DNA from 3 places in the Solibacillus sp. FSL W7-1464 genome. Region 1 is predicted to be linked to each of the others. Evidence: predicted binding sites of a transcription regulator. Region 1 holds the regulator's gene; each other region holds the start of a gene.

Region 1 (10,782 bases):
CGCTCCCTAACCCATGCAGCAAGAAAATCGCAGGTTGCTTATCCGCATCTGCTTTAGGTGCTTTGTGTAAATAATTAAATGGTGTGTTCATTTTATATCTCCTTTTAAGAAAGCGTCATTTTATTGACAAGCTGATCCGTGTAATAAGCCATATAGCCATCCAGCATTTTGATTGTTTCCTCAATATCGCCTTCTGTTAAAATATGTGCATTTTTAGCACAGGCAACTGTTAAAAAATCAATACGGTATGCATGCTCCACGGATGCATAGGCATAATCGTATATCACATCTCCATCTTCTACTTTTAATGCTTCATATTGCTGATGGAATGCTTTCTTGTAATCGTCCATTTTTTCTCCGACACTGTTGCGGATTTGCATTTGCTGTGCCAGCAGTTCATTTTCGATATAAGAAACGGGTGGCACTTTTCCTGAATTGAATGTTTCCCGAACAAGATCTGTCCATGCCATTTTATTTTCCACGTAATACGCAATATTTAACATTAATCGATCATAAAAATCAGTCGTTGACGTGGAGGAAGCTCTTTTTTCATCAATATTTTTTTGAAGCATTGTTTGGAATTTTTCAAGGTCCGCTTTATTCGATAGGAAAAAAAGTGTCTGTTCGATATATGTAGTAATTTCTTTTTGCTTATTTTCTGCTGTCATTATTCATCCACATCCTTCATCTGATAATTCCATATTTCTTTATCATCGTACCATTCCTTAAGTAAAATCGCACGTTATCCAATTATTTCTACGGCATATTGTATCTGAAATTATCCCTTTTGCCAAAGCTTTTTTCTTCTCACTCTCAACATTTTACCGCGGTTCCGACTGATATAGAAATAAAAAAAGCCACTTGCCATAGTAGACAAGTGACATTTTGAACTTCGAATTAAAGTGCTTTTACTTTCGCAACTACATTTTCTACTGTGAAGCCGTATTCTTTTAACACAATTTTCTCCGGAGCCGATGCACCAAATTTATCGATTGCCAATACATCTCCTTCAAAGCCAACATATTTATGCCAGCCAAGTGATGCACCCATTTCAATTGCTAAACGTTTTGTCACAGCTTTTGGTAATACAGATTCTTTATATTCCTTCGACTGTTTTTCAAAACGGTCCATTGATGGCATCGATATAACAGATGCGTCAATTCCTTCTTTAAGCAATGCTTTTTTCGCTTCTACTGCCAAGCCAACTTCAGAACCTGTTGCAATTAACAGGGCATCCGGAGTTTCCTTAGATGAAGGTGAAACAATATAAGCGCCTTTTTCAACACCTTCGTATACTGTTTCTGTTGCAACATCCAATACCGGCAAGTTTTGACGCGACAACACTAAAATAGTTGGCGTTGATTTGCTCTCTACAGCTAATTTCCATGCTGCTACAGATTCATTTGCATCTGCAGGACGGATTACTGAAAGATTCGGCATTGCACGTAATGATGCTAAATGCTCGACTGGCTCATGTGTAGGACCATCTTCACCTACAGCAATTGAGTCATGTGTAAATACATATGTTACAGGCAATCCCATTAGTGCAGATAAACGAATTGCTGGACGTACATAGTCAGAGAATACAAAGAAAGTACCGCCAAATACGTTTAAACCGCCATGTAACGCCATACCGTTCAGCGCAGCACCCATTGCAAATTCACGAACACCAAACCAAATGTTACGGCCTTCCGGTGTTTCAGCAAAGAAATCGCCAGCGCCCTTAATTGTAGTTTTATTTGAGCCTGCCAAGTCCGCGGAACCACCGAAGAATGATGGTGTTGTTTTTGCAATTGCATTGATTGCATCACCAGAAGATGAACGGGTAGCTACTGCTGTACCTGCTTCATATACAGGTAATTCAGAAGCAAAGTTCTCCGGTAATTTATTTTCCATTGCGTTGACAAATTGTGCTGCCAGCTCCGGATATTCGTTTTTGTAGCTTTCGAATAATTCATTCCATGCTGCTTCTGCTTGTACACCTTGTACTTCGCTTGCCGCTTTGAATGTATCATATACTTCAGTTGGGACGAAGAATGGCTCGTGCTCCCAAGCATATGCAGCTTTTGTTAAAGTAACTTCATCAATACCTAGTGGCGCACCATGTGAATCTGCTTTGCCTGATTTGTTAGGAGAACCAAAACCGATAACAGTTTTCACTTCAATTACAGTTGGACCGCCAGTATTTTGTTTCGCTTTTTCAATTGCTGAATTAATTTCCGCAATATCTGTACCGTCTGTAACTTTTAAATAGTTCCAGCCGTATGATTCGAAACGTTTTTGGATGTTTTCCGAAAATGACTTTTCTAAATCACCATCAAGTGAAATGTCATTTGAATCATATAGTACAATTAATTTATCCAATTTCAAGTGGCCTGCAAGAGAAATTGCTTCTGCAGCGACACCTTCCATTAAATCTCCATCACCGCATAGTGCAAATGTGTAGTGGTCTACAATGTCTTTACCTGGCTTGTTGTATGTTGCTGCCAAGTGGCGTTCAGCCATAGCCATACCTACTGACATTGCAATACCTTGTCCTAATGGACCAGTTGTCGCTTCCACACCAACTGTATGACCATATTCAGGATGTCCCGGTGTTTTTGAATTCCATTGACGGAAGTTTTTGATCTCTTCCATCTCTAATCCGTAGCCACCTAGATGCAATAAACTATATAAAAGCATGGAACCATGTCCAGCTGATAATACAAAACGGTCGCGATTAAACCAATTAGGGTTTTGCGGGTTATGGCGTAAATGTTTCGTCCATAAAGTATAGGCCATAGGTGCAGCACCCATTGGTAAACCAGGGTGACCTGAATTTGCTTTTTCTACTGCGTCGATTGATAGTGTACGGATTGCGTTAATTGCTAACTGATCCAACTGTTGTGTCATTATGTGACATCCTTTCCTCGTACGATATTTATACCTTTTATAGTGTAGACAAATTTCCACAAGAAAACAATAATTTCTAAAAACGTCCCGTAAAATATGTCATACTTTATATTAAATGTGACATATTAATGAAAAGTTATTAGTTTAAGAATTTCTTCTGTGATTTAATCTGTTTTAATTTTTCAGGTGTCACATCATTGCCTTCTTCATCGATTACTTTCACATGTTCGATTGTATCGCGCATTGTTGTACGGAAAGTATCTAAATATTCTTTTCGCAGCGCTGTACGTTCCTTAGCCTGCTCTTCCGTCAATTTACCTTCTCTCGCTAATTTAGAAAGCTCATTAATACGAGCTAATTTTTCTTTTGATAACATTTGAATCTCACCTTTCTTCCTACCTATTACAAAGGTATAAAAAAAACGACTTGAAAACAAGTGTTTACTCTTCAAGTCGCTCCATATATTCAATATATCTTCTATGTACGGTCGCTTTACTGATAGAAATGCCCAAGCCCGACAAAGTCGTAGCTATTTCCGCAAAGGTTAAGCCTTTCTGGCGCAGCTGAACAATTTCTTCGACAGGGACTTCTTTTCGTTCACGCCCTTCAATATTGCCGCGATTTTTTAAATTATTTTGCGGCTGGTAGCCATTCTCGACAGCGCGGCGCATTCCCCGGCGAATTTTCGCATTATGCATACGACGCTGATACTCTTCGACAATCGCTAAAATTTCGAGCAGCATTGTATCCATTTCGTTTAATACGACAGGACCTGCATCATTTAATGTATAGACCGTCGCTTCATATTTTTGCAGCAGGTGAAGCACTGCCATCCGGGCATTCCCTCGCCCTAAACGAGTCTCATCCTGTACAAATAGTGCTTTAATCCCGTACTCTTTCATATAGTCAAGCATGTCGAGCAATCCGTCCCGATCAACATCATATCCGCTATGCTGATCCTTGAAAATCTCCACATCTTTATAGCCGAATGATTTTGCATATTTTGTCAGCTCCTCCTGCTGACGCACCAGTGATGTTTCTTGTGTATTTTTATCCGTACTGACACGGCAATAAATAACTGCTTTAGTTTTTATCATTGTTCCCTCTCGCTACTTTAATCGATTGCATATCGGAGGATTCATTCAGCTGAGCAATGTATTGTGAATCTTTTTCTACAGGTACTACCAATACTTGTCCTAATACAACTTTTTCATCCAGCATTCCGTTTTCTTTTTTTACTTCATTAATCCAATCATGCTTAGCCATTTTACCACGATATTGTTCTGCCAACGACCATAAAGTATCGCCATGCTCTATGCTTACGTGTTCGTATAATTCAATATTATCGTCCTGCATCATGAATAAAGCCATCATAAATACAGAGAATAGCAGAAACATTGATGTGAAGCCGTTTAATTTAACTTTTTTCATTGGAAAAACCCTCTTTCGAATGTATGTTCGGAATGTTTGTTCTCATAATAATACGAACATATGTTTTTGTCAACCGTTTTTTCGAACTTATGTTTGCATTCGTGTTCGCATACTGCTATACTTACCTTAAGAAAAATAGCATGATAAAGAGGTGAGTTAGTTGACACAAAAAATTTCAAAACGGCAGCAAGCTATTCTAACTTTTATAAAAGAGGAAGTTCGTTCTAAAGGCTATCCGCCATCGGTTCGCGAAATTGGAGAAGCAGTAGGTTTAGCTTCCAGTTCAACTGTCCACGGGCATTTAGCTCGTTTAGAAAGTAAAGGGCTTATCCGCCGTGATCCTACAAAGCCGCGTGCCATTGAAATATTGGATCAAGAAGAGATTAACATCGCGAAACAAGGTGTCATTCATGTTCCGTTGATCGGTAAAGTTACTGCCGGTCTGCCTATTTCCGCAATTGAGGATATTCAGGAATATTTCCCGTTGCCGGATACATACGGCTCACCGGAAGAGGAATTATTTATGCTTGAAATTATGGGTGAATCCATGATTGAAGCCGGGATTTTAAATGGGGATTATGTGATTGTCAAAAAGACGTCTACTGCGAACAATGGAGAGATTGTGGTAGCCATGACGGAAGATGATGAAGCGACTGTCAAGCGCTTTTACAAAGAAAAAACTCATTTCCGCCTACAGCCTGAAAACAGTTCGATGGAGCCGATCATTGTCAACCAGGTTTCTATTTTAGGTAAAGTAGTCGGCCTCTACCGAAATATCCATTAACCACTAACTTGCCATTCTAATAGAATCGGCAAGTTTTTCATTTAAATAAAAAAACTCAGCCGTATAAGACTGAGCCTTTTGTTACTTATTGCATGCTTCTACAAAACTTTTGAATAAGCGCTGTGCATAAACATCTCCGTTCGGCGACAATTCTTCCGGATGCCATTGTACCGCTACACAATATGGATGTGATTCGTGTTCAATCCCTTCAATGATGCCGTCCTTTGCAACTGCCGAAACGACGAGCCCTTCCCCGAGCTTTCCGACCGATTGATGGTGAAATGTATTGACACGGAATGAGTCCTCTTTAAAAATTTCTTTAAACTTTGTTGTCTTTACTTCGACTGTATGTGCCAATTCCCCGCGCTTTGAAGGTTGTTTATGTAAAATTGTATTCTCGACCTGTGATGGTATATCCTGAATTATCGTCCCTCCAAATGCAACATTCATTATCTGTTGTCCGCGGCAAATACCGAGAACAGGCATTTGTCTTTTATAAGCTTCATTCATTAATAAAAGATCGCTGTCATCACGTTTTCTTACAACACTTCCAATATGCCGGTGCGGTTCTTCACCAAACAGCAATGGATCTATATCGGCCCCCCCTATTAATACGAGACCATCAATTAGATTTAATAACGCATCTATGTTTTCTTCTGTAGCATTCGGTATACAAATTGGAATACCTCCCGCTTGTTCAATTGAAGTTAAATATCCGTTGTTAATATCCAATTTTTTATCAAAATCATACATTGTTAATCCAATAATCGGTTTCATTCTTTTTATCCCCTTATAATTTATAGATAATTCCAATAATTTAAATTATACTATTTCGTTATACTAATTGACTACAAAAATAAAGAAGGATTGCACAATCGCAACCCTTTATTTCTCAAACAATTTCCATTTGTTTTATAAAATACTGTTTTATCTCTTTCCAGTTATGAACACGCATGAAACCATCTTCTGATCGGTTGTACGGCATCGAATATAATATGCCTGTACCTTTGAATGCTGCAAGTTGACGCGGGCTGTCATCAATTAAATAATCGGTATGTATAACCGCTTTATTTCCGCAAAATACAATGTTCTGAGTTTCAATAAATGGTAAATGCTCCATTAGCCAATCGTATTTCGCTGTAAATGAACCCGGTACATCCATAGCAGCTGTCGCAATAAAAATTTCATAATGCTCCTGCAGATCTTGAATAACTTCAATTGCATCGTTATCCAGTACTTTTAAATCTCTGAAATAATCAGGCTCATTTAATAATGCAAATAATTTTTTTGCATCTTCTCGAGGCAAATCACGCTGTGTCGTCAGAAGAAACTCTTCATCTGTAAAACTTGTACCGAAATTTTCGTTATATGTAACACGTAATTTCGAATAAAAGTCAGCTAGCACCTGGTCCATATCGATAGCAATACTTTTCTTCATGTAATAAGCCTCCTTGAAATTTCCTAATTTTAGTTTATACAATTTTATTATGAAAAAACAAGGTATAACTCTTTACAATTAACAACGTACATATTTACGTTTAAAACCGATTCGCCCTTTTTCCACCTGTTTTTCAATTTCCGCATATGCATGAAGCTCACCCGGTTTTTTCCCTTCACGTTTCGTTTTAATTGGTCCGATTTCATTTGCAATCTGCATGGCCTTCTCATGTAAAGGTTTAAATGAAACACCAACTGTCATGACAAAATTGTTCATCGCCACCTGAGTACGCTGCGGTGCTTGGTGAATATTTTGTTTTACATATTCAAGCATATACAATAACTTTTCCTTTGAGAATTCCTCGTCTTTACGATTTCCGAGCAGCCAGCAGTAACAATGCCATCCTGCCGACATTTTCAGATCCTCACTACTGGCGATCCATTTATCGCTCACTTCTTGCGCAATATCTGATTCGGCCAATGTTACGGCTACAACATAATCGGAAATCATATAGAAATAGGCCTGTTCCATCCAGCGGTCATAATCTTCCTCAGTCATAGCTTTCGGATCGGCAATAATTCCTGCAAAATACATGGCATCATAGTTACCTGTAGCATAGAGCTGTTCAGCCAGTTCCTGATCAATTTTTATTTGTTTTACATACGGTTTCATCGAACCAATCGTTACACCGAACACCGGCTCTTTTGCCCCATTGGACATATAAATCTTTTTTGTACGCTCTTTCCCAAGTGCTTCTAACTCTTGCATCATTGTATCGAGTTTCATAATTTCCTCCTTTTATATTAATAATATTATTATTTGTCTCTTACTATTATATGATTTAATCATCCAACTCATCTAGAGTTCTTCTTAAATTAGCTTGCTAGGTATATATTTCCATTTTATACATTATTTACGGCATATATACTAACACTAAAGCTTTAGTATCTTTTTATTGTAGCCCCAAACTTTTAAATTAAAAAAATTGGCAAATTATTTAGCCGAATAATAAAACAACCTCTGAACAGAATAATCTCAGGAGGTGATATTGATGTCAAAAAATAAAAACAACATCAATAATAATAAAAACGTCGAATTCGGAATGGAAACGGACGTTAATCAAGTAAAGCGTCAAAACCAGCAAGCTGAAGCTAAAAAGCAACAGTCTTCCGGTGCGTTTGCAAACAGCGGTCTACAGAAGCAATCAAGTTCATTGAATGCTGAATTTGGTATGGAAACGAACGTAAACCAAGTGAAGCGACAAAACCAGCAAGCTGAAGCTAAAAAGCAACAGTCTTCCGGTGCGTTTGCAAACAGCGGTCTACAGAAGCAATCAAGTTCCCTGAATGCTGAATTCGGGATGGAAACGAACGTTAACCATGTGAAGCAGCAAAACCAACAGGCTGAAGCTAAAAAGCAACAGTCTTCCGGCTTGTTCGCAAACAGCGGTTTACAGAAGAAGCTTTCTTCAATGAGCGCTGAGTTTGGCATGGAAACAGATGTTAACCAAGTGAAACAACAAAACCAGCAAGCCGAAGCAAAAAAACAACAAGCATCAGGTCAATTTAGTAAGAACAAATTCCAAAACGGCAATAAATAAAAATATTGTACCGGCAATTTTTATTGCCGGTTTTTTGTTATTAATTATGTTGGTTATAATTTTTAATAATATGTATACATATACAAAAAGCGCCGGAGTTTTAGCTCCAGCGCTCTCTCTTAATACATTTTCATATATTGATCGCGTTCCCACTGGTGGACAGTTGAACGGTACATGTCAAACTCGATTTCTTTTGCTTCTTTAAAGTTAGCATAAATGTGGTTGCCCAATGCTCGTTGAACAACTTCATCTTTTGCTAGCAAGTTTAACGCGTCGTCTAAAGCTGGTGGCAAGTTATCGATGCCGTTCGCTTTACGCTCTTCTTCGCTCATTACATAAATGTTGCGGTTAATTGCTGGTGGTGGTGTTGATTTTTTGCGAATCCCTTCCAGACCAGCCTCTAAGATTACCGCCATCGCCAAATATGGATTTGCAGATGGATCGACCGAACGGACTTCTACACGTGTCGAAACTCCGCGAGAAGAAGGAATACGAATTAATGGTGAACGGTTTTGTGCAGACCAAGCTACGTAACATGGTGCTTCATAACCTGGTACTAAACGTTTATAAGAGTTTACTGTCGGATTTGTAATTGCTGTAAAGCCTTGAACATGGTCAAGTACACCTGCCATGAATTGCATCGCTGTTTCAGAAAGACCCAATTCAGTAGATTCATCATAAAAGGCATTTTCTTTTCCTTTAAATAATGAAACGTTGAAGTGCATTCCCGAACCGGCTTCACCGAATAAAGGTTTTGGCATGAATGTTGCGTGTAAACCGTGTTTACGTGCAATTGTTTTAACAACTAATTTAAATGTTTGGATATTGTCGCATGCTGTAATGGCATCCGCATATTTAAAGTCAATTTCATGTTGTCCCGGTGCAACCTCATGGTGAGATGCTTCAATTTCAAAGCCCATTTCTTCCAGTTCCAATACGATATCGCGACGGCAGTTTTCACCTAAATCCGTCGGTGCCAAGTCAAAATAGCCGCCGTGGTCATTTACTTCCAAGCTTGGCTCGCCTTTTGCATCCAGTTTAAATAGGAAAAACTCCGGTTCTGGCCCTAAGTTGAAGTCTGTGAATCCTAGCTCTTCCATTTCCTTTAATACACGTTTCAGATTGTTACGTGGATCTCCTGCAAATGGCGTACCGTTCGGATTGTAAATATCACAGATGAAACGTGCAACTTTTCCTTTTTCAGCTGTCCATGGGAAAATCATGAATGAATCATAATCCGGATATAAGTACATATCTGATTCTTCAATTCGCACAAAACCTTCGATTGACGAACCATCAAACATCATTTTATTGTCCAATGCTTTATCTAGTTGGCTTACAGGAATTTCTACGTTTTTAATTGTTCCTAAAATATCTGTAAACTGTAAACGGATGAATTTTACTTGTTGTTCTTCTACTAGACGTTTGATATCGTCTTTTGTATATTTGCCCACTAAATTCCACACTCCTAAATTTGTTCAGTACCGATTTTACTCGATCTTTTATAATTTACGCGCTATTGATAAAAACGCGATAAATCCCCTTGGCGTAACGATGTTTTTTGCATGCGTTGTGCTTGACGCATTTCTTCACGTAAAATTTTGCGTAAATCCGAATCTGAAATATCTTTGCTTGCCTGCTGGGCTGCCGGATCATTTTTCAAAGCAAACACTTTTTTGATCCCTGCCATATTAATGCCCTGTTCAAGCATATCTTTGATTTCCAATAAAGTATCGACATCATTTAAAGAAAACATGCGTCGATTTCCTTCTGTCCGGTGTGGCTGAATTAAATCATGCTCTTCATAATAACGGATTTGTCTTGCTGTCAGATCCGTTAATTGCATGACGATACTTATCGATAATAGTGGCATTGAACGTCGAATTTCACTACTCAATTTAATTCACCTCCCTTATCGCTATATTACGACTTGTTATTAACAATGTCAAATGTATGTCAGAAAAACTCACATTACTTATGTAAATGAGCAAATAGTTGACAGAATAAAGCGAAAATTTATGTGCAATAAAAATCGTCCAATGAATGGACGATTGCTAAATATTATTTTAATTTTTGGACAGCAGAACAAATGGCATATTTTACATGTTCATATGTTAAGCCGCCTTGGATAAATGCGGTAAAAGGAGGACGAATCGGGCCGTCTGCTGTTAATTCAATACTTGATCCTTGGACAAACGTACCTGCCGCCATAATGACATCATCCTCATAGCCAGGCATATAGGCAGGCTCCGGCGCAAAATGGGCATTAATAGGGGAAGCAGCCTGAATTTCGCGACAGAAAGCTACCATTTGTTCAGCTGTTTGGAATGAAACTGACTGAATGAGATCTGTGCGGACATCCGCGTAATGCGGCGATGTCGTCATACCGATTTCTTCCAGTATTGCCGATGTAAAAATTGCCCCTTTTAAACTTTGTGCAACGATATGTGGTGCCATGAAGAAGCCCTGGTAAAAATCGGCTAACGTATTTAACGAAGCCCCTGCTTCTGCACCAATTCCCGGTGACGTCATACGATATGCACATTTTTCCACTAAATCGGCGCGACCTGCAATATATCCGCCAATTTTCGCCAATCCCCCACCCGGATTTTTTATTAATGAACCTGCCATTAAGTC
Region 2 (10,782 bases), 1.7 Mb from region 1:
CAAATACAGGTTTTCCGCATCTTTATACGCATCGATTCGGTCAATTTGCCCGCGCACATACATTTTGCGGTCATGTTCCAGATCGATTTTCAGTGCTTCCAGCGGATTGCGGTCATCCTGTTCCGTATTTTTGTCGTCGCGCTTCCCGAACGGTTTTTCATGGGCAATCGCTTTAAACTTCGACAGCTCACTTTGATTAATAAGTGCATAAATTGTACGTGCCACGATTTTCACAAGTTTCGTTTTAATGTATTCAAAGCGGTGACTGCTTTTTAAAATGCTGTACGAAAAATAATCCGCCAGTTTTGAAATCGTTTCATCCGCCTTTTTATAGCACGCTGCATATGTCGTAAGCGGGATCGATGGCTCTTTCTCGGATAGAATCGTCCGGATTGCCTCATGGAAAAGATCGCCCATCGCGAATGTTTCCAGCTTGAATTCCGTACGCTCCTGCAGTTTCAGCCCATAGGATACAAAATGTGAGTACGGACAGCTGTAGAAGCGTTCAATACGAGATACACTTGCCAAAAAGTCTTCTCCATACAATGCCGTCGCTACTTCTTCGGTTAGCGGTTCTGCTTCATTCGTCGTATATAACGGTTTTTCCACGACGTTCAGCACATCTTTCCAGTTCTGTTCCCGTTCATAAAATGCTTTTAATGCCGCCCATTCTTCGGTTAGCGGACGTCCCTCATGCTGAGCCTGCTTCAGCTGGGTCATCAAAAAGCCGATTGCCGGTGACGGATGCTGTAAATAATTGAGCACATTATCGTGTTGAAGCTCATCAAGCGGGTCCATCACGATTTGCCGATGCGGCAGTGTGCGAATTGTTTTTTCCTCGGGGGTGCCACGGTTTTCGGTAATTTCGAACATATTGTGCAGGCGGTTAATATAAAGCGATGGAAGCTTACTTTTACTTTCCTCGTCTGCATTGGCATACGTAATATATAAATATTGAGTCGATGAAGAAATCGCCCGGTAAAACAGGAAACTTTCCTGCAGAAGTCTGCTTTTTATACCCGGTGCCAATTCCACATCGATTTTCTCAAATGTTTCACGCTCGTCATCAGATAGCAGTCCTCCCGCTTCCATACGCATCGGGTATACCCCGTCATTAACACCGATTACGAAAATTGCCTTTTTATTGTCAAAACGCGCAAACTCGACTGTCGAAACGGTCACTTCATCCAATGTCGGCGGCACACTTGCAAACTCCAGTGTTTCAAAGCCTTCATCCAAAATTTGTGCAACTTGTTCCAACGGCATAATTTTATCGCCGAACATCAGGTCAAACTGCTCCAAAATATGAATCCAGCCATTCCAAGCCTGTTCATGCTCCAATGACTGATGAAGTGAATCGGCCTGCTCTTCCTGCTCCTGCATTTTCAGCAGTTTCTTATAAATATCAAGCTGCTCCATAAACTCATACAGTGCCACTACAATTTCACGGCCTGTTTTTTTACCTTTCAACCGGTTCTGCAATGCCAGTACCGGCTCCCGGATTAAGTCACGTACCGATTTTAAAAGCTGCTCGTGCTCCAGCTCATCTTCTGTCTGAATCGCATTTACTTTTTCAAGTGATTTAAAACGGCGATAATGCCATACTTCATCTTTCATCCAGCGGTCATGAACAATGCCCTTTGCAATGACGAAATTCTCCAAAATATCCGCTCTGTCCCGCATTGCGACTAAATTCGCTCCATAGGGGAAAAACAGATCTGTTTTAATGCTTCTGAAAACCGGCTCGTATTTCCAGTTTGTCGTAATAATCTCCATTACGGATCGACTAAATTCGATCAGCGGATGATAAAGCATCGCCCGCTTCTCATTTGAGAAAAACGGAATTTCGTATTGGGTAAAGGTCGTGCCGATAATCGCATCATATACATCTGCCTGGCGGTACATGATCCCGATGTCTTTATAGCGCAGCCCCTTTTCCAGAACAAGCTGTTTAATTTCCTGGGCAATACCTTGCACTTCTGCACGCGGGTTTACACCTTCCAATATTTTCGTATGTCCCGTTGATTCGACAGGTGTATCCGTAATTTTGTCGAACCGATGTTCAATATGCAGCAAGTCCCGATTTGTCGCACGGTAGTTTACTTCTAAATGAACACGCGGCTCCTCTTCAATATCAATCCCTCGTTCGAATCGCAGTTTTTGCAACTCATTCTTTATTTTGTCATATGTCATTGCTGCTCTGTAAAACACGGAACCTTCCAGTAAATCCATTTGCGGGTCTTCCATTGGGAAAACAATTGTGACACGTTTTGCATAAATAAGAAGCTCTTTTAAAATGGCAAATTCCTGTCCATTAAAAGATACAAACCCATCCAAATAAATGTGGGTATTGCGCAAGCTTTCCATTTTCGGTATACGCTCAATTAAAAGCGGGAAATAGCCGTCGCCATCGATATATTCCGTCCCGATGCGCTCATGCAGCTGCTTTAAAATAATGTTCAGATCATGCAGCTTATGCAACAGTACTTCACTTGCACCATTTAATCTTAATGATTCGATCAGCGGGTCGATTGTTTCCACATCGATATGATATTGACTGAATTCCTTTAGAATTTGCTCGACTTCTTTCGTAAAACCGGGTTTACCTGCAGCGCGTTTAAATAACAGGAACTCTTCCTGATGTTCTTCCAAAATACGTCGCAACAGCATGCGGTAACCTGTGCCATCAATCCGTTCGTGGGCGATACCGCCTTCATTTTGCAGTACAAACCAGGCCAGTCGTTTGAATGTCATAACCTGCGCACGCATCATTCCTTCAATGTCATAATTCGTTGTTAGCTCATATTCCGTTGTAAACGACATTTGGTCAGGAACTAATATAAAAATTGGATGTCCAAATATATTTGTTTTTAAATCATCGACAATTTCACGGTGAATCAATGTTGTTTTTCCCGTGCCTGCCCGTCCTGATATGACTCGTAACGTCACAAATCCCACCTCACTTCTATTTCTTTCTTCTATTATAATATAAGAATGCATGTTCGCGCATTAATTGCAACCATACAAAAAAGCCCTGTCTTTTCACAATTTGTTAAAAGACAAGACTTATAGTTTTTCACTTTTGTTTTCGTAACTTTCCAATCTCACGCAAATCCCTTTCCACACGCTTATTTAAAATGTGTTCGATCAATTTGCCGATTCCCCAAATGATTAAAATAATGACAGCTGAAATAATAAGTTTTACAGGAGAGGTTAAAATATCACGTAGATCACTGCCTAAATAGCTTATTAAAAAGATTAATATCGGTTTTGAAATAAGGAGTGTCAAAAAATAATATTTCTTTTTTATATTGGATAAACCTGCAACCGTATTGACAACTACAACAGGTGTGAATGGTAGGCACAGCAGTACAAACAATGGTGTAAATCCTCTAATATCCACCCAGTTAATCAGTTTCTTCACTTGCTTCTGCTCTTTAATCCGTCTGAAAAGGCGGTATTTTCCGAACATGCGAATCATTAGGAAAAACATATAGGAACCTGCGACCGTTCCAAGCCAGGACAGTAAAAAGCCCCAAAACAAACCGTAAGCTGCAGCATTAGCAATGATGATTACAAACAGCGGCAATATCGGCAAAAATGATTCTAAAAAAGTTAATAAAATCCCGAAAAACGGACCTAACAACTTATATTTCTCTACAATTGTTTCAATATTATCGATTGTCAGCCAATCTAGCATAACCGCTCACCCCTACCAAAAACGATAAAAATTTCTGAATTTACAACAATGCTGTCTTTGTACAATTTTATATTAACATAAATTGTTTATACCCGTTTCAACAAAAAAAAAGAACCTCGTTTTAGCGAGATTCTATTGAAATTAACTAACAACTAATAACCCGATTTTGTGGTTATCATCACGATGGACAACATGCTGGGCAAGACGCAACTCGCCGGAATGATCAAGCACTTCCAAACGGCAATGGGCAGCATTAATCTGCAGTGCTTTATACAAATCTTCTTCTGTAAAAACATCTTGTCCATTCACACGTTTAATAATTTCACCTGCGACAAGTCCCATTTTTTCTGCCGGAGAATCCGGTAAAATGCCGGCAATCATCACACCTTTATCACTGCGTACAACCGCATAACTGTGGCGGTCCTCTGAGCGGCTATAATGTATACCAATAATTGTACGGGAAATCGCGCCTATTGCTAATGCAGCAGCACCGAGTACCGGTAAAAGGTATGCGGCCAACCCGACGATGAGCACAAATTGCCCTATCATTATTATTACACGTCCCATTTGAGGATAAACATTCATCGGCAGCTTTTGGCGCACCATCTGCTGGAAGCCGATAATAAACGGGAAAACAATGATTGAAAACTGGTCTGCCCCGATTGTAAACTGTGGCCAATATGGCGCAAAATTTTGAATGCCTTCACCTGGAATAACAGTAAATACCGGCAAAATCCAAAGCTGTTTACTAAAATACCCTATCCCGTTTAATCCACGCTTTGTTTTCTCCACAATCGGTGAAGCAAAACGGGCACCATAACGGCGAATTAAAATTCCTTCCGCCATGAGCAAGAGCCCCGTCATAATCGGAACGGTCATAACAAGTTCGTCCGTAACATTTCTGCCTGCCAGTTCGATAGGTCCGAGTGTATATGACCAATCCTGCCATTGCATCCAAACGATTCCACAAAACGCAACCGCCATCACAATCGCCGGCGATAATAATTGATACATATAAATGATTAAACCTGCGAAACTTACAATAAATACAATTGTCAATAATTCGAGTGATACTGTTAAGCCTATAACAAGACTAAATAAGGAAATAATCACGGACAGCATAAAACCCATCGCAAGCATATTATTCAGCTCGGACCAGCCACCTAGTATCCGTCGGTTAAAATACCTTCGTTCGCGCTTCACTCGGCGATACCCTAAATATACTGCGGAAATGATGGCGACATAAAACAAAGGATTTATAAAAAACCGGCCAATCCCTTTTAAAATTTCAATCAAAACTGTTCCATCCATATTCTCACCTACCGTACGAATAATTGTACCAAATCCTTTCCGTAATGCGTAGTCCCATTTGTACCGGAAATGAAATAAAGGCTTGATGGGAAAATTGGCGATCTAGGGGGTGAGTTAAATAAGACGGGTATCTTTCAGACTGTTTTCTAAATAAAATATTCAGCAAATAAAAAAAGCCCATTTCGTTTAAGAAATGAGCACCCAATCTCCTTTACACTATCCATCACTCAAACTGATGCATAATATAACTAATCGCCATCTGCAGCTGCATGTCGTTTACTTTCGACTGTTTGAATGTCTGCAGTTCTTTCGTTAATTCATTGAAAAATACTTCATCCATATAGCTTCCTTCTGCAATATCATGCTTATGTCTGAAGCTTTCCACTTCCTGAGCTGTATCCTTATCAAAGAATCCATCTGTCCGGCTGATAGCGTAGCCCAGTTCACTTAAAATACGCTGGCTGTAGGCAACTTCTTCACTGTATTCTCCCTCTTCATAGCGCCCTTTCAGAATTTTTGTTTCCACACTGTAAAGAGGATGCTGTGTCACTTCGACATCCGGCTCGATCCCAACATCATGAATCCACTTTTTAGAAGGAGTAAGCCATTTGTTCGTCGATAATTTTACTTCTCCGCCATTTTGAAGGTCCCATGTTTGCTGAACCGTTCCTTTACCGAAGCTCGTCACCCCAATTATGACCGAACGCTTCCAGTCCTGCAGGGCACCCGCAAACACTTCACTGGCTGATGCGCTTCCTTCATTTTGGATAAGTGTTAAAGGCGTGTCGCGCAGCCAATTTGCGTAAGGCTGGAACTGCTCGACTTTCTTTGTTTTCAGCGGCTCTGTTACACCGTCATGATTTTGCATGTACGCAAAGATTTTTTCTTTTTGCTCGAACATGCTCATCATTTGGGTAACACTATGTAAATAGCCACCTGGATTGTCCCTCACATCAATGATTAACCCTTCCACTTCCTCCTTAATTACACCATCAAGAGCCTCTTTCCACTCCTCTGCTGTTTTTTCGCCAAATAGATTGATCGTTATATAGCCGAGTTTTTTTCCTTCTACCTCGAGGACTTCAGCTTCCACCGTATCATTTTTCAAGCGTTCCCTTTTCATGACCAACTTTAAATGCTGATCCATATCCGGGCGATAAATGACAAGTTCTACTGCTTCCCCTTCTTTGCCATACATCAGTTTACGAACTTCCCCCATTGATTTTCCGTCAAGTCGTACCTCATTAATTTGTACAAGCTCATCCAATGGTCGAATACCCGCTTTTTCTGCAGGCGAGGCTTTAATCGGAGCCACGACGATAATCTTGCCGTTTGCTTCTGCCAATTCAACGCCAATGCCAATTCGTTCACTTGCGAGTGTCTGTTTATGTAATGCTGCTTCCTGCTCCGAATAATAAGTGCTGTAGGGGTCGTTTATTGCATTTGCCATCCCTCGCAGTGCACCTTCCACCAACTTTTCAGAATTGACATCATAAACAGATTCGCTCGTTATTAATTGATGCAGTTCATTGACTACCGCAAAATCTGCCTGCTCCTCCTGTGGCTGCGCCTTTATTTTCAACACGCCATAAACAATCACTCCAATACACACCATCACAACGACTAATAAAAAAATCCGACTTTTCCGCACGAATTCTCCTCCGTTCCATAAAATTTATGAAGCAAATGAAAGATTCATACTTATAAAGTCGAATTTAAACGTAACAAAATGAAGATAATTTTAGATTTCAAGTATGCGAACCCGAACCTTAATCCAGTTGCATCACATTTTCCCGTAATGCGTCCAAATCCAGCGGGCCAATGATCTGCTTCTGTATTTTCCCCTCTGTATCAATCATATAGGTTGTTGGCATCGTCAAGATTTCATACTGAAAGGCGACTGCTTCGGTTTGTTCCAAAACGATCGGAAAGGTGATATCATAGCTTTTTAAAAACTGCTCAACACGCTCCAGCTTTTCGTTTGCATAGGTCATATTAACACCGACAATTTCCACATTGTCTTCTTTACGGTATTTTTCATAGTATTTTTGCATATGCGGCATTTCCGCTTCACATGGAGGACACCAGGTCGCCCAGAAATTCAGTACGACACGCTTCCCTCTTAGCTCCGACAATGTCAATGGCTCGCCCTGTAAACTATATAATGTAAAATCCGGTGCAAACTGACCTTTTTCAAGGCCCACTTCTTCGCCCAGTTCAACTTCTTTCCCTAATGCTTGTTCGTTGATTGCAGTACTTTGATCGATTTCAGCTTTTATGTAAGTGCCAAGCATCGTGATGACAAGCACTAAAATAATACCGATTCCAATATTCTTTTTCATCAGCTTCACCCCATCATTTCTTCCTACTAGTACATTATCATAACTTTTAGATAATTATTCAAACCGGATTAATTTCTTTTTTGGAATTTACGTATCTTATATTGGGAAAGGAGTAAGTCTACTCTATGCCAACTAAAGTTAATCAATTGACGGAAAATCGATTAGCTTCTATTATAAATAAATTAAGCACCATAATTAGGAGTAATGAAAAAATTCCAAACACTGAATTTATCTATGAAGATGCCCATACTTACTTCAGGAGAAATAAATTTTAGTTCAGTTTAAACAAGGGGAACTTTTATGGAAAACTTTTATAAAGAAGTTTTAATGAACGTTATGAAAGATATGATTTTTATTCTTAAAGTTGAGAACGATGATTTTCTTTTTCAATTCATTAATACTGCTGTAATGGAACGTTTAGATTGGTTTAACGGTATGATTGGCTCCAGCATTATGGATATTGAACCTGCGGAAAAAGCAGAATTTTTATATAAACAATATAAGAAAGTTGTTATGAGCCAAAAAAGCTATACTTATGAAGATATTTATGAAAAGAATGGTAATAAATATTATGCTGAAACCATTTTAAGCCCCTATTTTGACGATAACGGAAAAGTTGATCATATCATAGCAGTTGTGCGAGACATTACACATGAAAAAAATGCTCTTTCCGATGCAATGAAAATGGTGAACAGCCTCGCTGAAAGCAGTGAGCGTTACCATTCTTTATTTTTCCATAATACAGATGGCATTTTTATTCTAAATAAAATGGGTTATATCACTGATGGAAACGAAGCAAGTGAACAGATTACCGGCTATAAAATTAAAGAGCTGTTTGGTAAATCACTTAATGAGTTAGTTGACCCGGAAGATAAAGATAATCTGGATACTCTTATAAATGAAGCAGTGAAAGGAACTAATAATAGTGGCAATTTAACCTTCAAAAATAAAAATGGCGAGCAGGTTAGCACTCTATTTAAAATCATTCCTCTTTTCATTGAGGAAAAAATGATTGGACTATATGGAATTTTGAAAGATGTAACGGAACAGCTGCAAAGCATTAACAAGCTGGAAGAAAGTGAGAAACGTTTTCGAATAATTGCAGAGAACGCACAGGATTTAATTACACTTATCAATAAAGACGGAGAAATCATGTATGTTTCCCCTTCCTATAAAAATATATTAGGGTATTACCATCAAGAATACCTTAAGAAAAACTTCCTTCATAATGTTCATTTAGATGATCAGGAAGGCTTGATAGAAATTGTTCAAAATTCGATAAATTCAGGTGAACCTTTTACGATTCAATTTAGACAAAAAAATGCTGAAGGAAATATGATCTGGTGTGAATCCATCGGAAATCCGGTGTTCAACCACAAAAATTCCTTCCAATATATGGTCGTACTCACTCGAGATATAACTCTAAGAAGAGAATATGAATCCAAATTAAAATATTTTGCATATCACGACACATTAACGGACCTTCCAAATCGATTATTTTTCAAAGAACAATTTGCCTTTGCAAAAGAACAATTTTTAACTAATAATATTGCTCCAGCTCTTATTCTATTGGATATTGACCATTTTAAACTGATTAATGATACTTATGGCCATGATATTGGCGATGCGGTTATACAAGAATTTGGATCTCGTATTAAAGCTTCTATCCGGGATCATGATATGGTGGCAAGATTAGGCGGAGATGAATTTGTCATTCTGCTCTCAAATATTCAAAGCTCTAACAATGCCGTAGAAATTGCTGAAAGAATTCAGCATACGATCCATCAGCCTTGGGTAATGAACGGTCATACTTTAACGGTTACAACAAGCATGGGAATTGCGACGGCCTCGAGTCAACTGAATTTTACTGAATCGGATTTAATGAAAAAAGCTGACATTGCATTATACGAAGCCAAAGAAAGCGGGAGAAATTGCTATAAATTATATAAAAATCCCCCTACTACCCTTTAAGAATTTTACCATTGTTCCTTATAAGCAAAATAAAAAGGCCGAACTTTAATTGTTAAAGTTCGGTCTTTCCCTATTTTACAATGAAATATAATTTAATGGGTTAACGGCATTTGAACGGCTGCCATTCCATTCCCCTACATGGATTTCAAAGTGAACATGCGGTCCAGTTGAGTTACCTGAATTCCCAAGTCGAGCAATTTGCTGACCTTTCGAAACGGATGCACCAACACTCGTATTAAACCCGCTTAAATGGGCATATGTTGTCGTGAATAATTGTCCTTCAATCGAGTGGGTAACCATCACAACATTGCCGTACCCATTCATCGAACCAACATAAGAAACAACCCCATCTGCTGCTGAAACAACCGGTGTACCGATTGAGTTGGCAATGTCAACGCCTAAGTGATTTTTACTTCCGATCGGTCCGATATCACGTCGGCCGAACCCTGATGTAAAACGGCCTGCTGCAGGCCTTGTCCAATGTCCTGCCGAAACAACCGGCAAGTTTCCGGAACTGACAGCACTGTTGCTGCTGCTTTGTCTTTTCTTCTTAGCTGCTGCTGCTTCCAATGCTTTTTGACGGGCAACTTCCGCTAATCGGCGCTGCTCTTTAAGAAACTTCTCTTCCAGCTCTTTACTTAATTCTACTTTATCATCGTACTCTGCTTTAAGTTGCGTTTTCTCAGCATGCAGTTTAGCTTCTTCTTTTTCAAGCTCTGCTACTAACTGTTTCTTTTCTTGCTTTTGTTGATTTAAAGAAGCCATCAAACTTTTTAATTCTGCTTTATTCGCTTCAAGATTTTCTTTTTTCTTCACAAGCTCCAGCTTTTGAACTTCCAGCTTTTCCTGGTCTTCTTTTTGCTCACGCATAATTTGACGGTCTGCATCCATAAGTGTACTTACAGCGGAAAAGCGATCGATAAAGTCTACGAAACTATTTGCTCCGAGCAGGACATCCAGGTAGCTCACTGTACCTGATGACTGAATCGCGCGTGCACGATCGCGCAACAGCTCATTACGCTGTTCGATTTTCTCTTTTAATTCTGCAATTTCCTTTTCTAAAACCGAAATTTCTTGATTTGCAATTTCAATATCCAATTCAACAACGGCAATATTATGATTTGTTTTGTTAATTTCTGCGCCAAGTTGTTCTAGTTGTGAGATAATTTTTTGCTGTCTGTTTTGATTTGTTTGAATTTCATTTGATTTTATTTCAAGTGATTTGTTAATTGATTTTTTTTCTGCTTCGAGTTGACTGCGCTCTTTTTTCAGTTCACTTAATGATGCTGCATATGCTGCCGGTATTTGAACAAATAACACTAGTGCAAGTATTGCTGCAATGATTTTAAATGAACGCGTCGTTAGCTTCTTCAAAAACTTTTCCCCCTAAATGCATGGATAATAGTGGCTCTTTTTGTTTCTCTTAGATGTTTCAAATGAGCCACTTTCCATTATTTT
Region 3 (10,782 bases), 580 kb from region 1:
TATCGGCTCAATCATTATCTCGGTTGTTTCGATTCTGTTAGCTTTAGGTGCTCAAACATTAAACGTGGCATTCTTAGTATCATTAGCATTCTGTATCGCGGCATCAGCGAACTTACCGGTAATCATCTACACAATTTACTGGAAACGTTTCAACACATCAGGTGCGGTTACAGCAATGTTAACAGGTTTAATCTCTGCATTGATCTTAGTTGCAGTATCTCCAAACGTATGGAATCCGGTTGAAGGTAAAGCAATCTTTGTGGGTGAGCCGTTAATTATGTTAACGAACCCTGCATTAATTTCCGTACCTCTTGGTTTCCTGGGCGGGTTTATCGGTACACTCATTTCTAAAGAAAGAAATGATCTGAAATACCGTGAAGTTGAAGTAAAAGCGCAAACTGGTATTTCTGTACAGGACATTTCTCACTAAAAATAACCTTCCTAACTTTGACGAGTTGAGGAAAAAACGAATCAGCTTCTAACTGTGTTAGAGGCTGATTTTTATAACTTCACTGTTATGATGAAATCTCCCCTATTCTATTATGAGGAGTGAGGCGATGACGCTTGGTCAACATATACGCGTATTCATTTGTGTCGTAGTGATGGGTTGTATTGTCGGCTTTGTACTGAACGGGGAAGAAATTGAAACGGACTCCCCTTATATCGATTATGTAAAAGCGCAGCAATGGCCTTTTAACGAAGAGTTGCACATTGCTGAAGTATTCGGTGGCCATTATGAATTGACCTACTGGGAGTACTTTACCGCGCGAAATGGCCAGCATGTCGTTCAGTTTACTGGAACGAATGATGAACAGCAGGATATTTACCAGTTTGTCGTCGAAAAAGATTATACGGGATTTACGATCGGTGCGGTCAAACAAAATAATATTCTTTTGCCGCCTGAACAAAAATGGACCTTTGTAAAAATGCTCACGAATAAAAAAGCGTCAAAATCCGGAGAATTTCTTGCCGGAATTTGACGCTTTTACTATACTTTTTTTCTATAAAAAACAGGAATATTCTCCTTAATATTTCATGATACAATAGAAAAGCAGCATCCAGCTGACTCCTTTTGTAAAGGAGGTGTACTACTGTGTCTTATCCATCACGCAAAGAAAAGGCTAAGGCTGTTTCGGAAAAAAAGCGTAAGGAAAAACTCGCCATTTTTCGTTATGCGACAGACATTTTTCGTATTGTCGATACCATTTATCGTTTTTTCCGGATGATGCTGTAAAAAATTTATTTTCACCACTTAGACTCGCCATCTAGGTGGTGTTTTTTGTTTCATTAAAAATGAATAAATAAAAAAGCGATTGGGGGCCACCCAACCGCTCTGTACTACTGTAGATCCATCACGCATGAATCTTACTAACTTCATTGTATGAAAGTATGCCTTTCATGTCAATGAATTACTTTTATCATATGTTTTGAATTCGGCTATTATACATGAATCCCTACTCCGTCTTTTCAACATAGGCGCGGCAGATTGCTCCATCGCCTTCTGTATCAATCCGTAGTGAACCATTTGAATAACGGTCCGCCCTCGTTAAGGATGTCACTGAAATCGTTTCCTGTATGCCTTTGTCGGTCTCGATTGTAATTGTATTTCTAAAGTTGACAACTAAAATTGTATAAATACGGTGCGGGTTCGATTTTAACTCTTTTAAAATAACGACACCGCGTTTTGCACGGTTGCCCAGTTCCAGTTCCGATAACAGCATTCGTTTAACGGCACCGCGCTGTGTGACGATAACGAGTTCCTGTTCCTTCTCGGGATTTAACAATGCAACCGCCGCAAGATACTCGCCCTCTTTAACAATAATTCCTTTAACGCCTGCTGTTTTTACCCCTGTGACCGGAAGATCTTCCATAGGGAAACGGATTGTATAGCTTGTGTTCGTAGAAAGCAATACTTCTTCCTTATCCGTAACAAGACGCGCAAAAATCATCTCGTCTGCACCTTTTAAATTCATTGTCTTAATCGGTTTCGAATAACGAGTGACGATATAATCGGCAAGTGCCGAACGCTTGATTTGCCCCTCTTTTGTAGCGGTGAATACATACGTATCCGGTTGTTCGAATGTTTCAATACCGATGACTTCGATAATTTCTTCATTTGGGTCAATCGGCACAATACTTGAAATGTGCTGCCCTAGATCTTTCCAGCGAATATCCGGCAATTCATGTACCGGCTGGTAAATGTAGTGCCCTTTGTTCGTAAACAGAAGTAAATGATGCTGCGTATTCAAGTTCGCTTCATACAGTAAGTAATCGGAATCTTTCATCGCAAAATCCTTGCCGTTGGATGCACTGTGTGAACGCAGACTTGTACGTTTTACATAGCCGTCTTTTGTCACGGTTACGACAACTTCCTCACTTGGCACCAATACATCACGCGTTACTTTAATTTCTTCGATTTCAGCTTCAATTGTAGAAAGGCGAGGTAATGTAAAGCGTTTTTTAATGTCATTCAATTCGGACTTAATAACACGGATCAACTTCTTCTCGTCCTCTAAAATGGCTTTCAGTTTCACAACAAGCTCATGTAATTCATCTTGCTCTTTTTGCAGTTGCGTAATATCGGTATTCGTCAAACGGTAAAGTTGAAGGCTGACAATCGCTTCTGCCTGTTCTTCCGTAAAGCCGAATTTTTCCATAATGTTATTTTTCGCATCGCGTTTATCTTTCGATGCACGGATGGTTTCAATCACTTCATCTAAAATGGACAAGGCTTTCATAAGACCTTCAACGATATGTAAGCGATCTTCTGCTTTTGTTAAGTCATATTGGGATCGGCGTCGCACAATTTCCTTCTGGTGATCAATGTACGCATCCAACATGAGCGGCAATGTCATCATCATTGGACGACGGTTATGAATCGCAATCATATTGAAGTTATATGAAACTTGCAAATCCGTCGATTTTAATAAGAAGTTTAATATCCCCTGTGCAGGCACATCTTTTTTCAGTTCGACAACAATTCGTAAACCATCACGGTCCGATTCATCGCGAATTTCGGAAATACCATCTAAACGGCGGTCATTTACGCGCAGCTCGTCCATTTTACGAATCATGTTGGCCTTATTTACTTCAAACGGGATTTCGGAAATGATAATCTGCTCTTTATTGCCTTTTAACTGTTCAATTTCTGTACGTGAACGGACAATGATTTTCCCTTTACCTGTTTCGTACGCTTTTTTTATGCCGTCAATACCTTGAATAATTCCGCCTGTAGGAAAATCGGGACCTTTAATAACGGTCATCAGTTCATCGACTGTACAGTTTTTGTTGTCAAGACGCATTAAAACCGCATCAAGTGCTTCCTGCAGATTATGTGGCGGAATATCCGTCGCATAACCGGCCGAAATCCCTGTTGCGCCGTTGACTAATAAATTCGGGAAACGAGATGGCAATACAGTTGGTTCCATATCCTGATCATCGAAGTTTGGTACGAATTCAACTGTATTTTTGTTTATATCACGTAATAGTTCTGCGGCAATTGCTGAAAGTCGCGCTTCTGTGTAACGCATTGCGGCCGGCGGGTCTCCATCGACAGAACCGTTGTTACCATGCATTTCGACAAGCATTTGACGACTTTTCCAGTCCTGGCTCATACGGACCATCGCATCGTATACCGAAGAATCTCCGTGCGGGTGGTAGTTACCGATTACATTTCCGACCGTTTTTGCTGATTTACGGAACGGTTTATCAAACGTATTACCTTCATGGAACATCGCATATAATATACGACGCTGTACAGGTTTTAGCCCGTCACGTGTATCCGGTAATGCACGGTCTTGAATAATATATTTGGAATAGCGACCAAAACGGTCACCCATTACTTCTTCTAATGGCAGATCTTGAAATTTTTCAACAAAACTCATTATTCGTTAACCTCCTCATGCTGGATGAATTCATTTTCTAAAATGCTTGCATCCTCTTCCATGCCGAAGTTGACGTTTGATTCAATCCATTTACGGCGGGGCTCTACTTTATCGCCCATCAATGTTGTAATACGACGTTCTGCACGGGCACCATCTTCAATTTTTACGCGGATTAATGTACGTGTTTCCGGATTCATCGTTGTATCCCAAAGCTGGTCGGCATTCATCTCACCTAACCCTTTGTAGCGCTGAATAATATAGCCTTTGCCGATTTTTTTCGTTGCGGCACTCAGCTCCTGTTCAGTCCAGGCATACATAAGCTCCTGCTTTTTGCCGGACCCTTTCGATACTTTATAAAGAGGCGGCAACGCGATATACACTTTCCCTGCTTCGATGAGCGGACGCATATAACGGTAGAAGAATGTCAGCAATAACACTTGAATATGGGCACCATCTGTATCGGCATCGGTCATGATGACCACTTTATCGTAAGCGGCATCCTGCACCGAAAAATCAGCTCCGACACCGGCACCGATCGTATGGATAATCGTCGCGATTTCTTCGTTTTTCATAATGTCCTGCAGCTTGGCCTTTTCGGTATTGATTACTTTACCGCGCAACGGCAAAATCGCCTGGAATGTACGGTCACGGCCTTGCTTCGCTGAACCGCCAGCCGAATCACCCTCTACTAGGTATAATTCATTTCTTGAAGCATTTTTTGACTGTGCAGGTGTCAGCTTACCCGACAGAAGCGTACTCGATTTTTTCTTTTTCCCGTTGCGGGCATCATCACGTGCTTTACGTGCAGCTTCACGAACTTGTTGGGCACGAATGGCTTTACGCACTAATGAAGCCGACAGCTCGGCGTTTTCTTCTAGTACATACATTAATTGCTCTGAAACAACGGTATCAACAGCAGCGCGTGCTTCAGATGTACCAAGCTTCCCTTTTGTCTGCCCTTCAAATTGCAGCAGATTTTCAGGAATACGTACAGAAACAATTGCTGTCAGGCCTTCACGAATATCAGTGCCTTCCAGATTTTTATCTTTTTCTTTCAGTAATCCAATTTTGCGGGCATATTCATTGAATACACGTGTTAAAGCCGTTTTCGCACCCGTTTCGTGCGTACCGCCATCCCGTGTACGGACATTGTTAACGAACGACAAAATGGTTTCGGAATAGCCGTCATTAAATTGCAGCGCGAACTCCACTTCAATTTCCTGAATGGTACCTTCTACATATTTAACCGGATGCAATACATCTTTTTCTTCGTTTAAGTATGTGACGAATGCTTCAATACCGCTTTCATAATGGAAAATTTCATGCTGTCCTTCTCCGCGTTCATCGATCAGTTCAATTTTTAATCCTTTTAATAAAAACGCAGATTCGCGTAAGCGCTCTGCCAAAGTATCATAATTATATTTAACGACAGAAAAAATCGATGGATCTGGCAGGAAATGTACAAGAGTTCCTGTTTCCTTCGTTTTTCCGATCAAATCAAGCGATGTAGCAGGCTTTCCGCCCTTTTCAAAGCGCTGGCGGTAAATTTGGCCGTCACGGTAAATTGTTACTTCCAAAAATGTTGATAAGGCGTTTACAACTGATGAACCTACACCATGTAAACCACCACTTGTTTTATAGCCGCCTTGTCCAAACTTTCCGCCTGCATGAAGGACGGTGAAAATAATTTCCGGGGTTGGTTTGCCCATTTTATGCATACCTGTTGGCATACCACGACCATGGTCACGCACGCTAATACTGTTATCTTCATGAATCTTCACGATGATATGATGTCCATATCCAGCAAGCGCTTCATCCACTGCATTGTCTACAATTTCATACACTAAGTGGTGAAGACCTCGACTATCTGTAGAACCAATATACATCCCTGGTCTTTTGCGTACGGCTTCTAAACCTTCTAATACTTGAATGGCATCTTCATTATACGAAATACCGGTTTGGTTTTTTACCAAATGTAATCCCCTCCAAAAATACAAACAAACGTTCTATTTACTACCTAATCGTACGCTCAAATATGCATGATGTCAATGTTTAAAGGTACGGATTTAGGCTTTGCAAAGATTAATTGTATCATCAAAAACGAACGTTTAAAAGTATATCCTATAACAGTGAACAGTAAATTGTAACTTTTTCCCTATTTTTTGCATTGGGTGAAAAAATAATACCTCTTTCCTTCTATTAAAAAACATTGTAAAATATTCAATACATACTATTAGTACCAAGTAGTAATTCTGAATTCGAAAGGAGCACAACACTTGATCAACGCGTTAATTATTATTTGTGCTTATTTAATCGGTTCCATTCCATCAGCTTTGTGGATTGGCAAAATTTTTTACAAAACGGATATTCGACAACAAGGCAGCGGCAATTTGGGAACAACCAATACATTTAGAGTATTAGGCAAAAAACCGGGCATCGCCGTTCTGCTCATTGATATATTAAAAGGGACGGCTGCGGTTTTGCTCCCGTTACTGCCTTTTTTCGCAGACAGTACGGTCCACCCTTTAATTTTGGGTGTCATCGCGGCTGCTGGCCATATGTTCCCGATTTTCGCTAGTTTCCGCGGCGGAAAAGCGGTTGCTACAAGCGGTGGCGTAATTTTAGGCTATAATTTACCGTTATTTTTAATTTTAATTATTGTATTTGTCATCGCCTTAAAGTTAACGAAGATGGTCAGCTTGTCTTCTATGATTGTATCCGCTGCGGCCGTTATTTATGTAATTGTTCATTGGATGGTGACAGGTGAATATGCATTGTTCATTTTAGTTGTCGTTCTGGCAGGCTTTATTTTTTACCGGCACCGTGAAAATATTAAGCGGATTAAAGCCGGTACTGAACCGAAAATTAAAGGATTTTAAACAATTGACTGAAGGGGCTTCCTTTCAGTCTTTTTTGTACTTGCAATTTAGAACGCAAGCTTTGTAAGTTTTTTTCATTTACTGCATAATGGCAGTAGAGGTGAAATATATGGAAATCAGATTATCAGAAAAAGCACTTAATTGGTTTAAACAAGAAATGGAAGTAGAAAAAGGTGATTTTATTCGCTTTTACGCACGATATGGAGGTTCTTCACCTTTTCATGAAGGGTTTTCGTTGGGAATGACACGCGAGCAGCCCCATGAAATAGGCATCGAAACGGTAGTGGAAGATGTTCATTTCTATATCGAAAAATCCGATGAATGGTTTTTTAATGAACATCATTTAGTTGTAGATGTCGCCGATTCATCCGATGAATTACGTTACTCATACGAAAAATAAAGAGCCCTTTTTCCGCTTCTTCATGCGAACACTTTGCCGGTTAAAAAGTTCAAATGTTTCGAATTTATTGTAAATCCGTTTTTGCCGATTCAATCGTTATAATGAGTAAGGATTATATCGAGGATTGATGAGGGATTACATGTGAAAGTGAAACAGGAACTTTATTGGCGCTGCGTATTTTTTATTGCAGGCATCATTGTTTTATCATTAGGCGTCGCATTGACGATTAAAGGACAGATACTTGGCGTCGGGTCATGGGATGTCCTTCATATCGGATTACAAAAAAACTTGGGCTTAACGGTCGGCATGTGGTCGATTATTTTAGGCTTGCTCATTCTGGCTGTAGATACGTTTTTCACGAAAAGATTGCCGAAAGTCGGGACTTACTTGGACATGTTCCTGACAGGGATTTTTATTGATATATTTTTGATTGTATTACCGGATGCGAATACACTGTTAGAACAAATATTGGCATTTGCTGTTGGCGTTGTCCTGCTGGGCTTCGGCTGCGGGATGTACATGGTAGCGAACCTCGGTGTAGGACCACGTGATACGTTAATGCTGCTGTTGGTGCATCGTCTTGGCTGGAGTGTTAACCGCGCACGCACGACAATGGAAGTAACGGTTGCTGTTGTAGGTTTTATATTGGGCGGACCAGTTGGAGTCGGTACAGTATTTATGGCGTTCGGCTTAGGGCCTGTCGTACAATGGGCGCTCAAATGGAACGGAAAGCTATTCCACCGCGCAGCAGGTGTTGAAAGTGTCGTTATATAAATAATGGGGAGAGCAGGCACTATGCGTTTGCTTTCTTTTTTTATATTTAAATTATTACAATTTTCAAAAAATACTTTCGAAACAATGGAAAAAAGTGCATAGTAGTAAGTGGAGGTGTTTTTAAATGATACATATTGAAAATATCCATTTATATCGCAATGACAAACAGATTTTAAATGATTTAAGCTGGCATGTACAAAAGGGACAGCATTGGGCTATTTTAGGGTTAAACGGCTCCGGCAAAACAACGTTGCTGAAAGTCATTAACGGTTATATTTGGCCAAATGAAGGTAAAGTACAGGTACTGGGTGAAACATACGGGAAGACATATATACCGAAACTGCGGACGCGGATTGGCTGGGTCAGCAATGCGATGATCGATAACTTCAACTGGCAGGATAACGCGATTGAAATCGTGCTCAGCGGAAAATTCGGTGCCCTTCGTCTGTTTAATGATGTGACGGAAGAAGAAATTGATCATGCAGTTTCGGTTATGAAACATTTTCACTGTGACCATTTAGCGAATAAATCATTCGAGCATTTGTCACAAGGTGAACGGCAGCGCGTACAGATCGCAAGGGCCGTTATGGCAGATCCGGAAATTCTGATATTGGACGAGCCGTGTGGCGGGCTGGACTTGATCGAACGGGAAAATCTGCTGCAGACGATTGAACAGATCGCAGAAACTGAAAACGGCCCTACCCTTATTTATGTGACGCACCATGTAGAAGAGATTCTGCCTTGTTTTAGCCATGTCCTTTTAATGAAGGACGGAAAAAATGTCGAAGCCAATGCACGGGAAGTTGTTTTAACAGACGAAGTATTAAGCGATTTCTTCGGGCGGGAAATCAGTTTGCAGATCGAACGCGAACGTGCCTGGGTCGCAATCAAATAGAACGAACCAGCAGGAGTCCATCTCTTGCTGGTTCGTTTCATTTATAAGCATTAAATATGATATTCAATATTTTCATCGACGTAATGCCATTCATATGGCGTTTCTTGATATACGTAGTAGTTCAGCCAGTTGTAGAACAACAGATGCGAATGGGCACGCCAAACATTTTTCGGTGCCTGCAGCGGGTCGTTATTCGGGAAATAGTTGAGCGGAATGTCCGTATTGTCCGGATCCTTCTCCATGTCGCGGAAGTACTCATCCGATAATGTCGTTGCATCATATTCCAGATGTCCTGTAATCATAATGTGTTTATTGTTTTTCGATTGCACGATAAACACGCCTGCATCATCCGAATAGCTTAGTAAACGCAAGTCGGGATGTGCCCGTACTTCATCAATCGAAACCGATGTGTGACGTGAATGCGGTGCCACATACTCATCACTGAAGCCACGTACTAGATCTACTGTTAAATCCGTAATCACATGGGAATAAACACCGGAGCACTTCTTCGGCAATTCGAATTTCCCGATGCCAAAATGGTGATAAAGAGCAGCTTGAGCGCCCCAACATATATACATGATCGAAGTGACATGTTCGTTTGCCCAGTCCATAACATGCGTAATTTCATTCCAGTAGCCTACATCTTCAAAGTCCATTTTCTCTACAGGCGCACCCGTAATAATGAGACCATCAAAACGACGGTGCTTTACTTGGTCAAACGTGCGGTAAAATGTATCTAAATGCGATTTGGAAACATTTTTTGATTCGTATGTAGCCGTGTTTAAAAATGTCACATCTACCTGTAATGGTGTATTACCGAGTAAGCGCAGCAACTGCAGTTCGGTTTTTTCTTTTTCAGGCATTAAATTAAATACCAAAATATTTAACGGTCGAATTTGCTGTGTTTTCGCACGGTCTTCCTCCATGACGAAAATCTTCTCTTTTCTAAGCAGTTCACCCGCCGGTAAATGTTTCGGAATATTAATCGGCATTCCACTTTCCCCCTCATAAACTTTTTCAATAAACTTTTAATAATCTGTGATGTTCAGGCATTGCATTGTTTTACGAGCGAAACGACCCGTTCCAGAACAATATAAAAAGCCCCTCTCACTCCAGCAAATCAGAATTGAGAGGGGCTTTTACCCGTTCTTATCTGCCAAGGTCAACACCTTGCTGGAAGTAGCACCTTTCTAGTTGGACTAGAGGTTGCTGAAGCATCATTGGGCCAAGTTCCCTCCGCTTCTCTTGATAAGTCTATTAAATTGTCATTAGTGTAACATGTACTTTGTAATTTTGCAATAATTCCAAAAATATTTTACTCTTCCTGAAGCTGTTCTTTTTCTATATTGAATAAGATTGTTTCCAGTCGTTCATCCCATACCCGTGTCAATGTATTGTATACCCGCACAAAATGTCTGTTTTCCTTTTGATCGAACAGTAAAAAACATAGGACCGGTATATCATTAATCTGGATCGATTCCGTCGAAACAATACTTGTAATAGAATGCGGCACTTCCTCTTCCGCTACGGGTTGTTCGGATAGTTGCTGTTGAATGAAATCAATGAGCACCGTTTCTTCTATCGCTTCGATCTCTTCTGTTTCGATTGTCGGGAAAGGCTCCGGAAACTCTTCCAAATCCGCAAATTCCTCCAGATCGCCCTCCAATGGCTGCTCATGAATCGGACTGTATTGAATAAAATAACTTGTTTCTTCAAGTTCCTCTTCAAAAATGCCCGATTCCAGCTGAGCATTCCCTTTAGCGGTTAGCGCAAATTCCTGTTCCTTCACAATCATACCCATTCGTAACATTTTATTCGTCAAATCATGAATAAATAACGGTTCCACCAATAAAATTTCGGCTAATAGCTCCACATTTTTCAGCTTTGCTTTCTCAAATGAAATGAGCATCATCTTCATTAAAATATCCATGGCATTACGTATCACCGGAT

Evidence for each region. The regulator LexA, encoded in region 1, represses DNA repair genes until DNA is damaged. The targets are predictions, from matches to a motif close to CGAACATATGTTCG.
Region 2: a site for LexA is predicted at 2,992-3,005, ahead of addB (helicase-exonuclease AddAB subunit AddB). Genes of this name have one in related genera too.
Region 3: a site for LexA is predicted at 5,879-5,892, ahead of parE (DNA topoisomerase IV subunit B). Genes of this name have one in related genera too.

Annotation. Positions count from the first base shown of each region.
Region 1 is NZ_JBBORC010000001.1:2,476,905-2,487,686, forward strand. Features, by position in the region: gene MKZ25_RS12270 (alpha/beta hydrolase) at 1-91, opposite strand, end outside; gene MKZ25_RS12275 (DNA helicase) at 105-668, opposite strand; gene tkt (transketolase) at 898-2,892, opposite strand; gene MKZ25_RS12285 (DUF896 domain-containing protein) at 3,032-3,268, opposite strand; gene MKZ25_RS12290 (YneB family resolvase-like protein) at 3,333-3,989, opposite strand; gene yneA (cell division suppressor protein YneA) at 3,976-4,323, opposite strand; gene lexA (transcriptional repressor LexA) at 4,484-5,107, shown strand; gene MKZ25_RS12305 (gamma-glutamyl-gamma-aminobutyrate hydrolase family protein) at 5,189-5,884, opposite strand; gene MKZ25_RS12310 (5' nucleotidase, NT5C type) at 6,000-6,545, opposite strand; gene MKZ25_RS12315 (DNA alkylation repair protein) at 6,624-7,331, opposite strand; gene MKZ25_RS12320 (gamma-type small acid-soluble spore protein) at 7,597-8,145, shown strand; gene glnA (type I glutamate--ammonia ligase) at 8,265-9,599, opposite strand; gene MKZ25_RS12330 (MerR family transcriptional regulator) at 9,662-10,042, opposite strand; gene MKZ25_RS12335 (methionine gamma-lyase family protein) at 10,207-10,782, opposite strand, start outside.
Region 2 is NZ_JBBORC010000001.1:762,028-772,809, reverse strand. Features, by position in the region: gene addB (helicase-exonuclease AddAB subunit AddB) at 1-2,949, opposite strand, end outside; gene MKZ25_RS03610 (TVP38/TMEM64 family protein) at 3,077-3,700, opposite strand; gene MKZ25_RS03605 (PDZ domain-containing protein) at 3,842-5,011, opposite strand; gene MKZ25_RS03600 (S41 family peptidase) at 5,235-6,662, opposite strand; gene MKZ25_RS03595 (peroxiredoxin family protein) at 6,781-7,353, opposite strand; gene MKZ25_RS03590 (sensor domain-containing protein) at 7,654-9,324, shown strand; gene MKZ25_RS03585 (murein hydrolase activator EnvC family protein) at 9,400-10,698, opposite strand.
Region 3 is NZ_JBBORC010000001.1:1,892,779-1,903,560, reverse strand. Features, by position in the region: gene MKZ25_RS09300 (solute symporter family protein) at 1-430, shown strand, start outside; gene MKZ25_RS09295 (hypothetical protein) at 558-980, shown strand; gene MKZ25_RS09290 (hypothetical protein) at 1,094-1,234, shown strand; gene parC (DNA topoisomerase IV subunit A) at 1,455-3,884, opposite strand; gene parE (DNA topoisomerase IV subunit B) at 3,884-5,857, opposite strand; gene plsY (glycerol-3-phosphate 1-O-acyltransferase PlsY) at 6,161-6,763, shown strand; gene MKZ25_RS09270 (HesB/YadR/YfhF family protein) at 6,873-7,163, shown strand; gene MKZ25_RS09265 (YczE/YyaS/YitT family protein) at 7,305-7,937, shown strand; gene MKZ25_RS09260 (ABC transporter ATP-binding protein) at 8,062-8,832, shown strand; gene metA (homoserine O-acetyltransferase MetA) at 8,883-9,824, opposite strand; SAM riboswitch class I at 9,979-10,087, opposite strand; gene MKZ25_RS09250 (nucleoside-diphosphate sugar epimerase) at 10,148-10,782, opposite strand, start outside.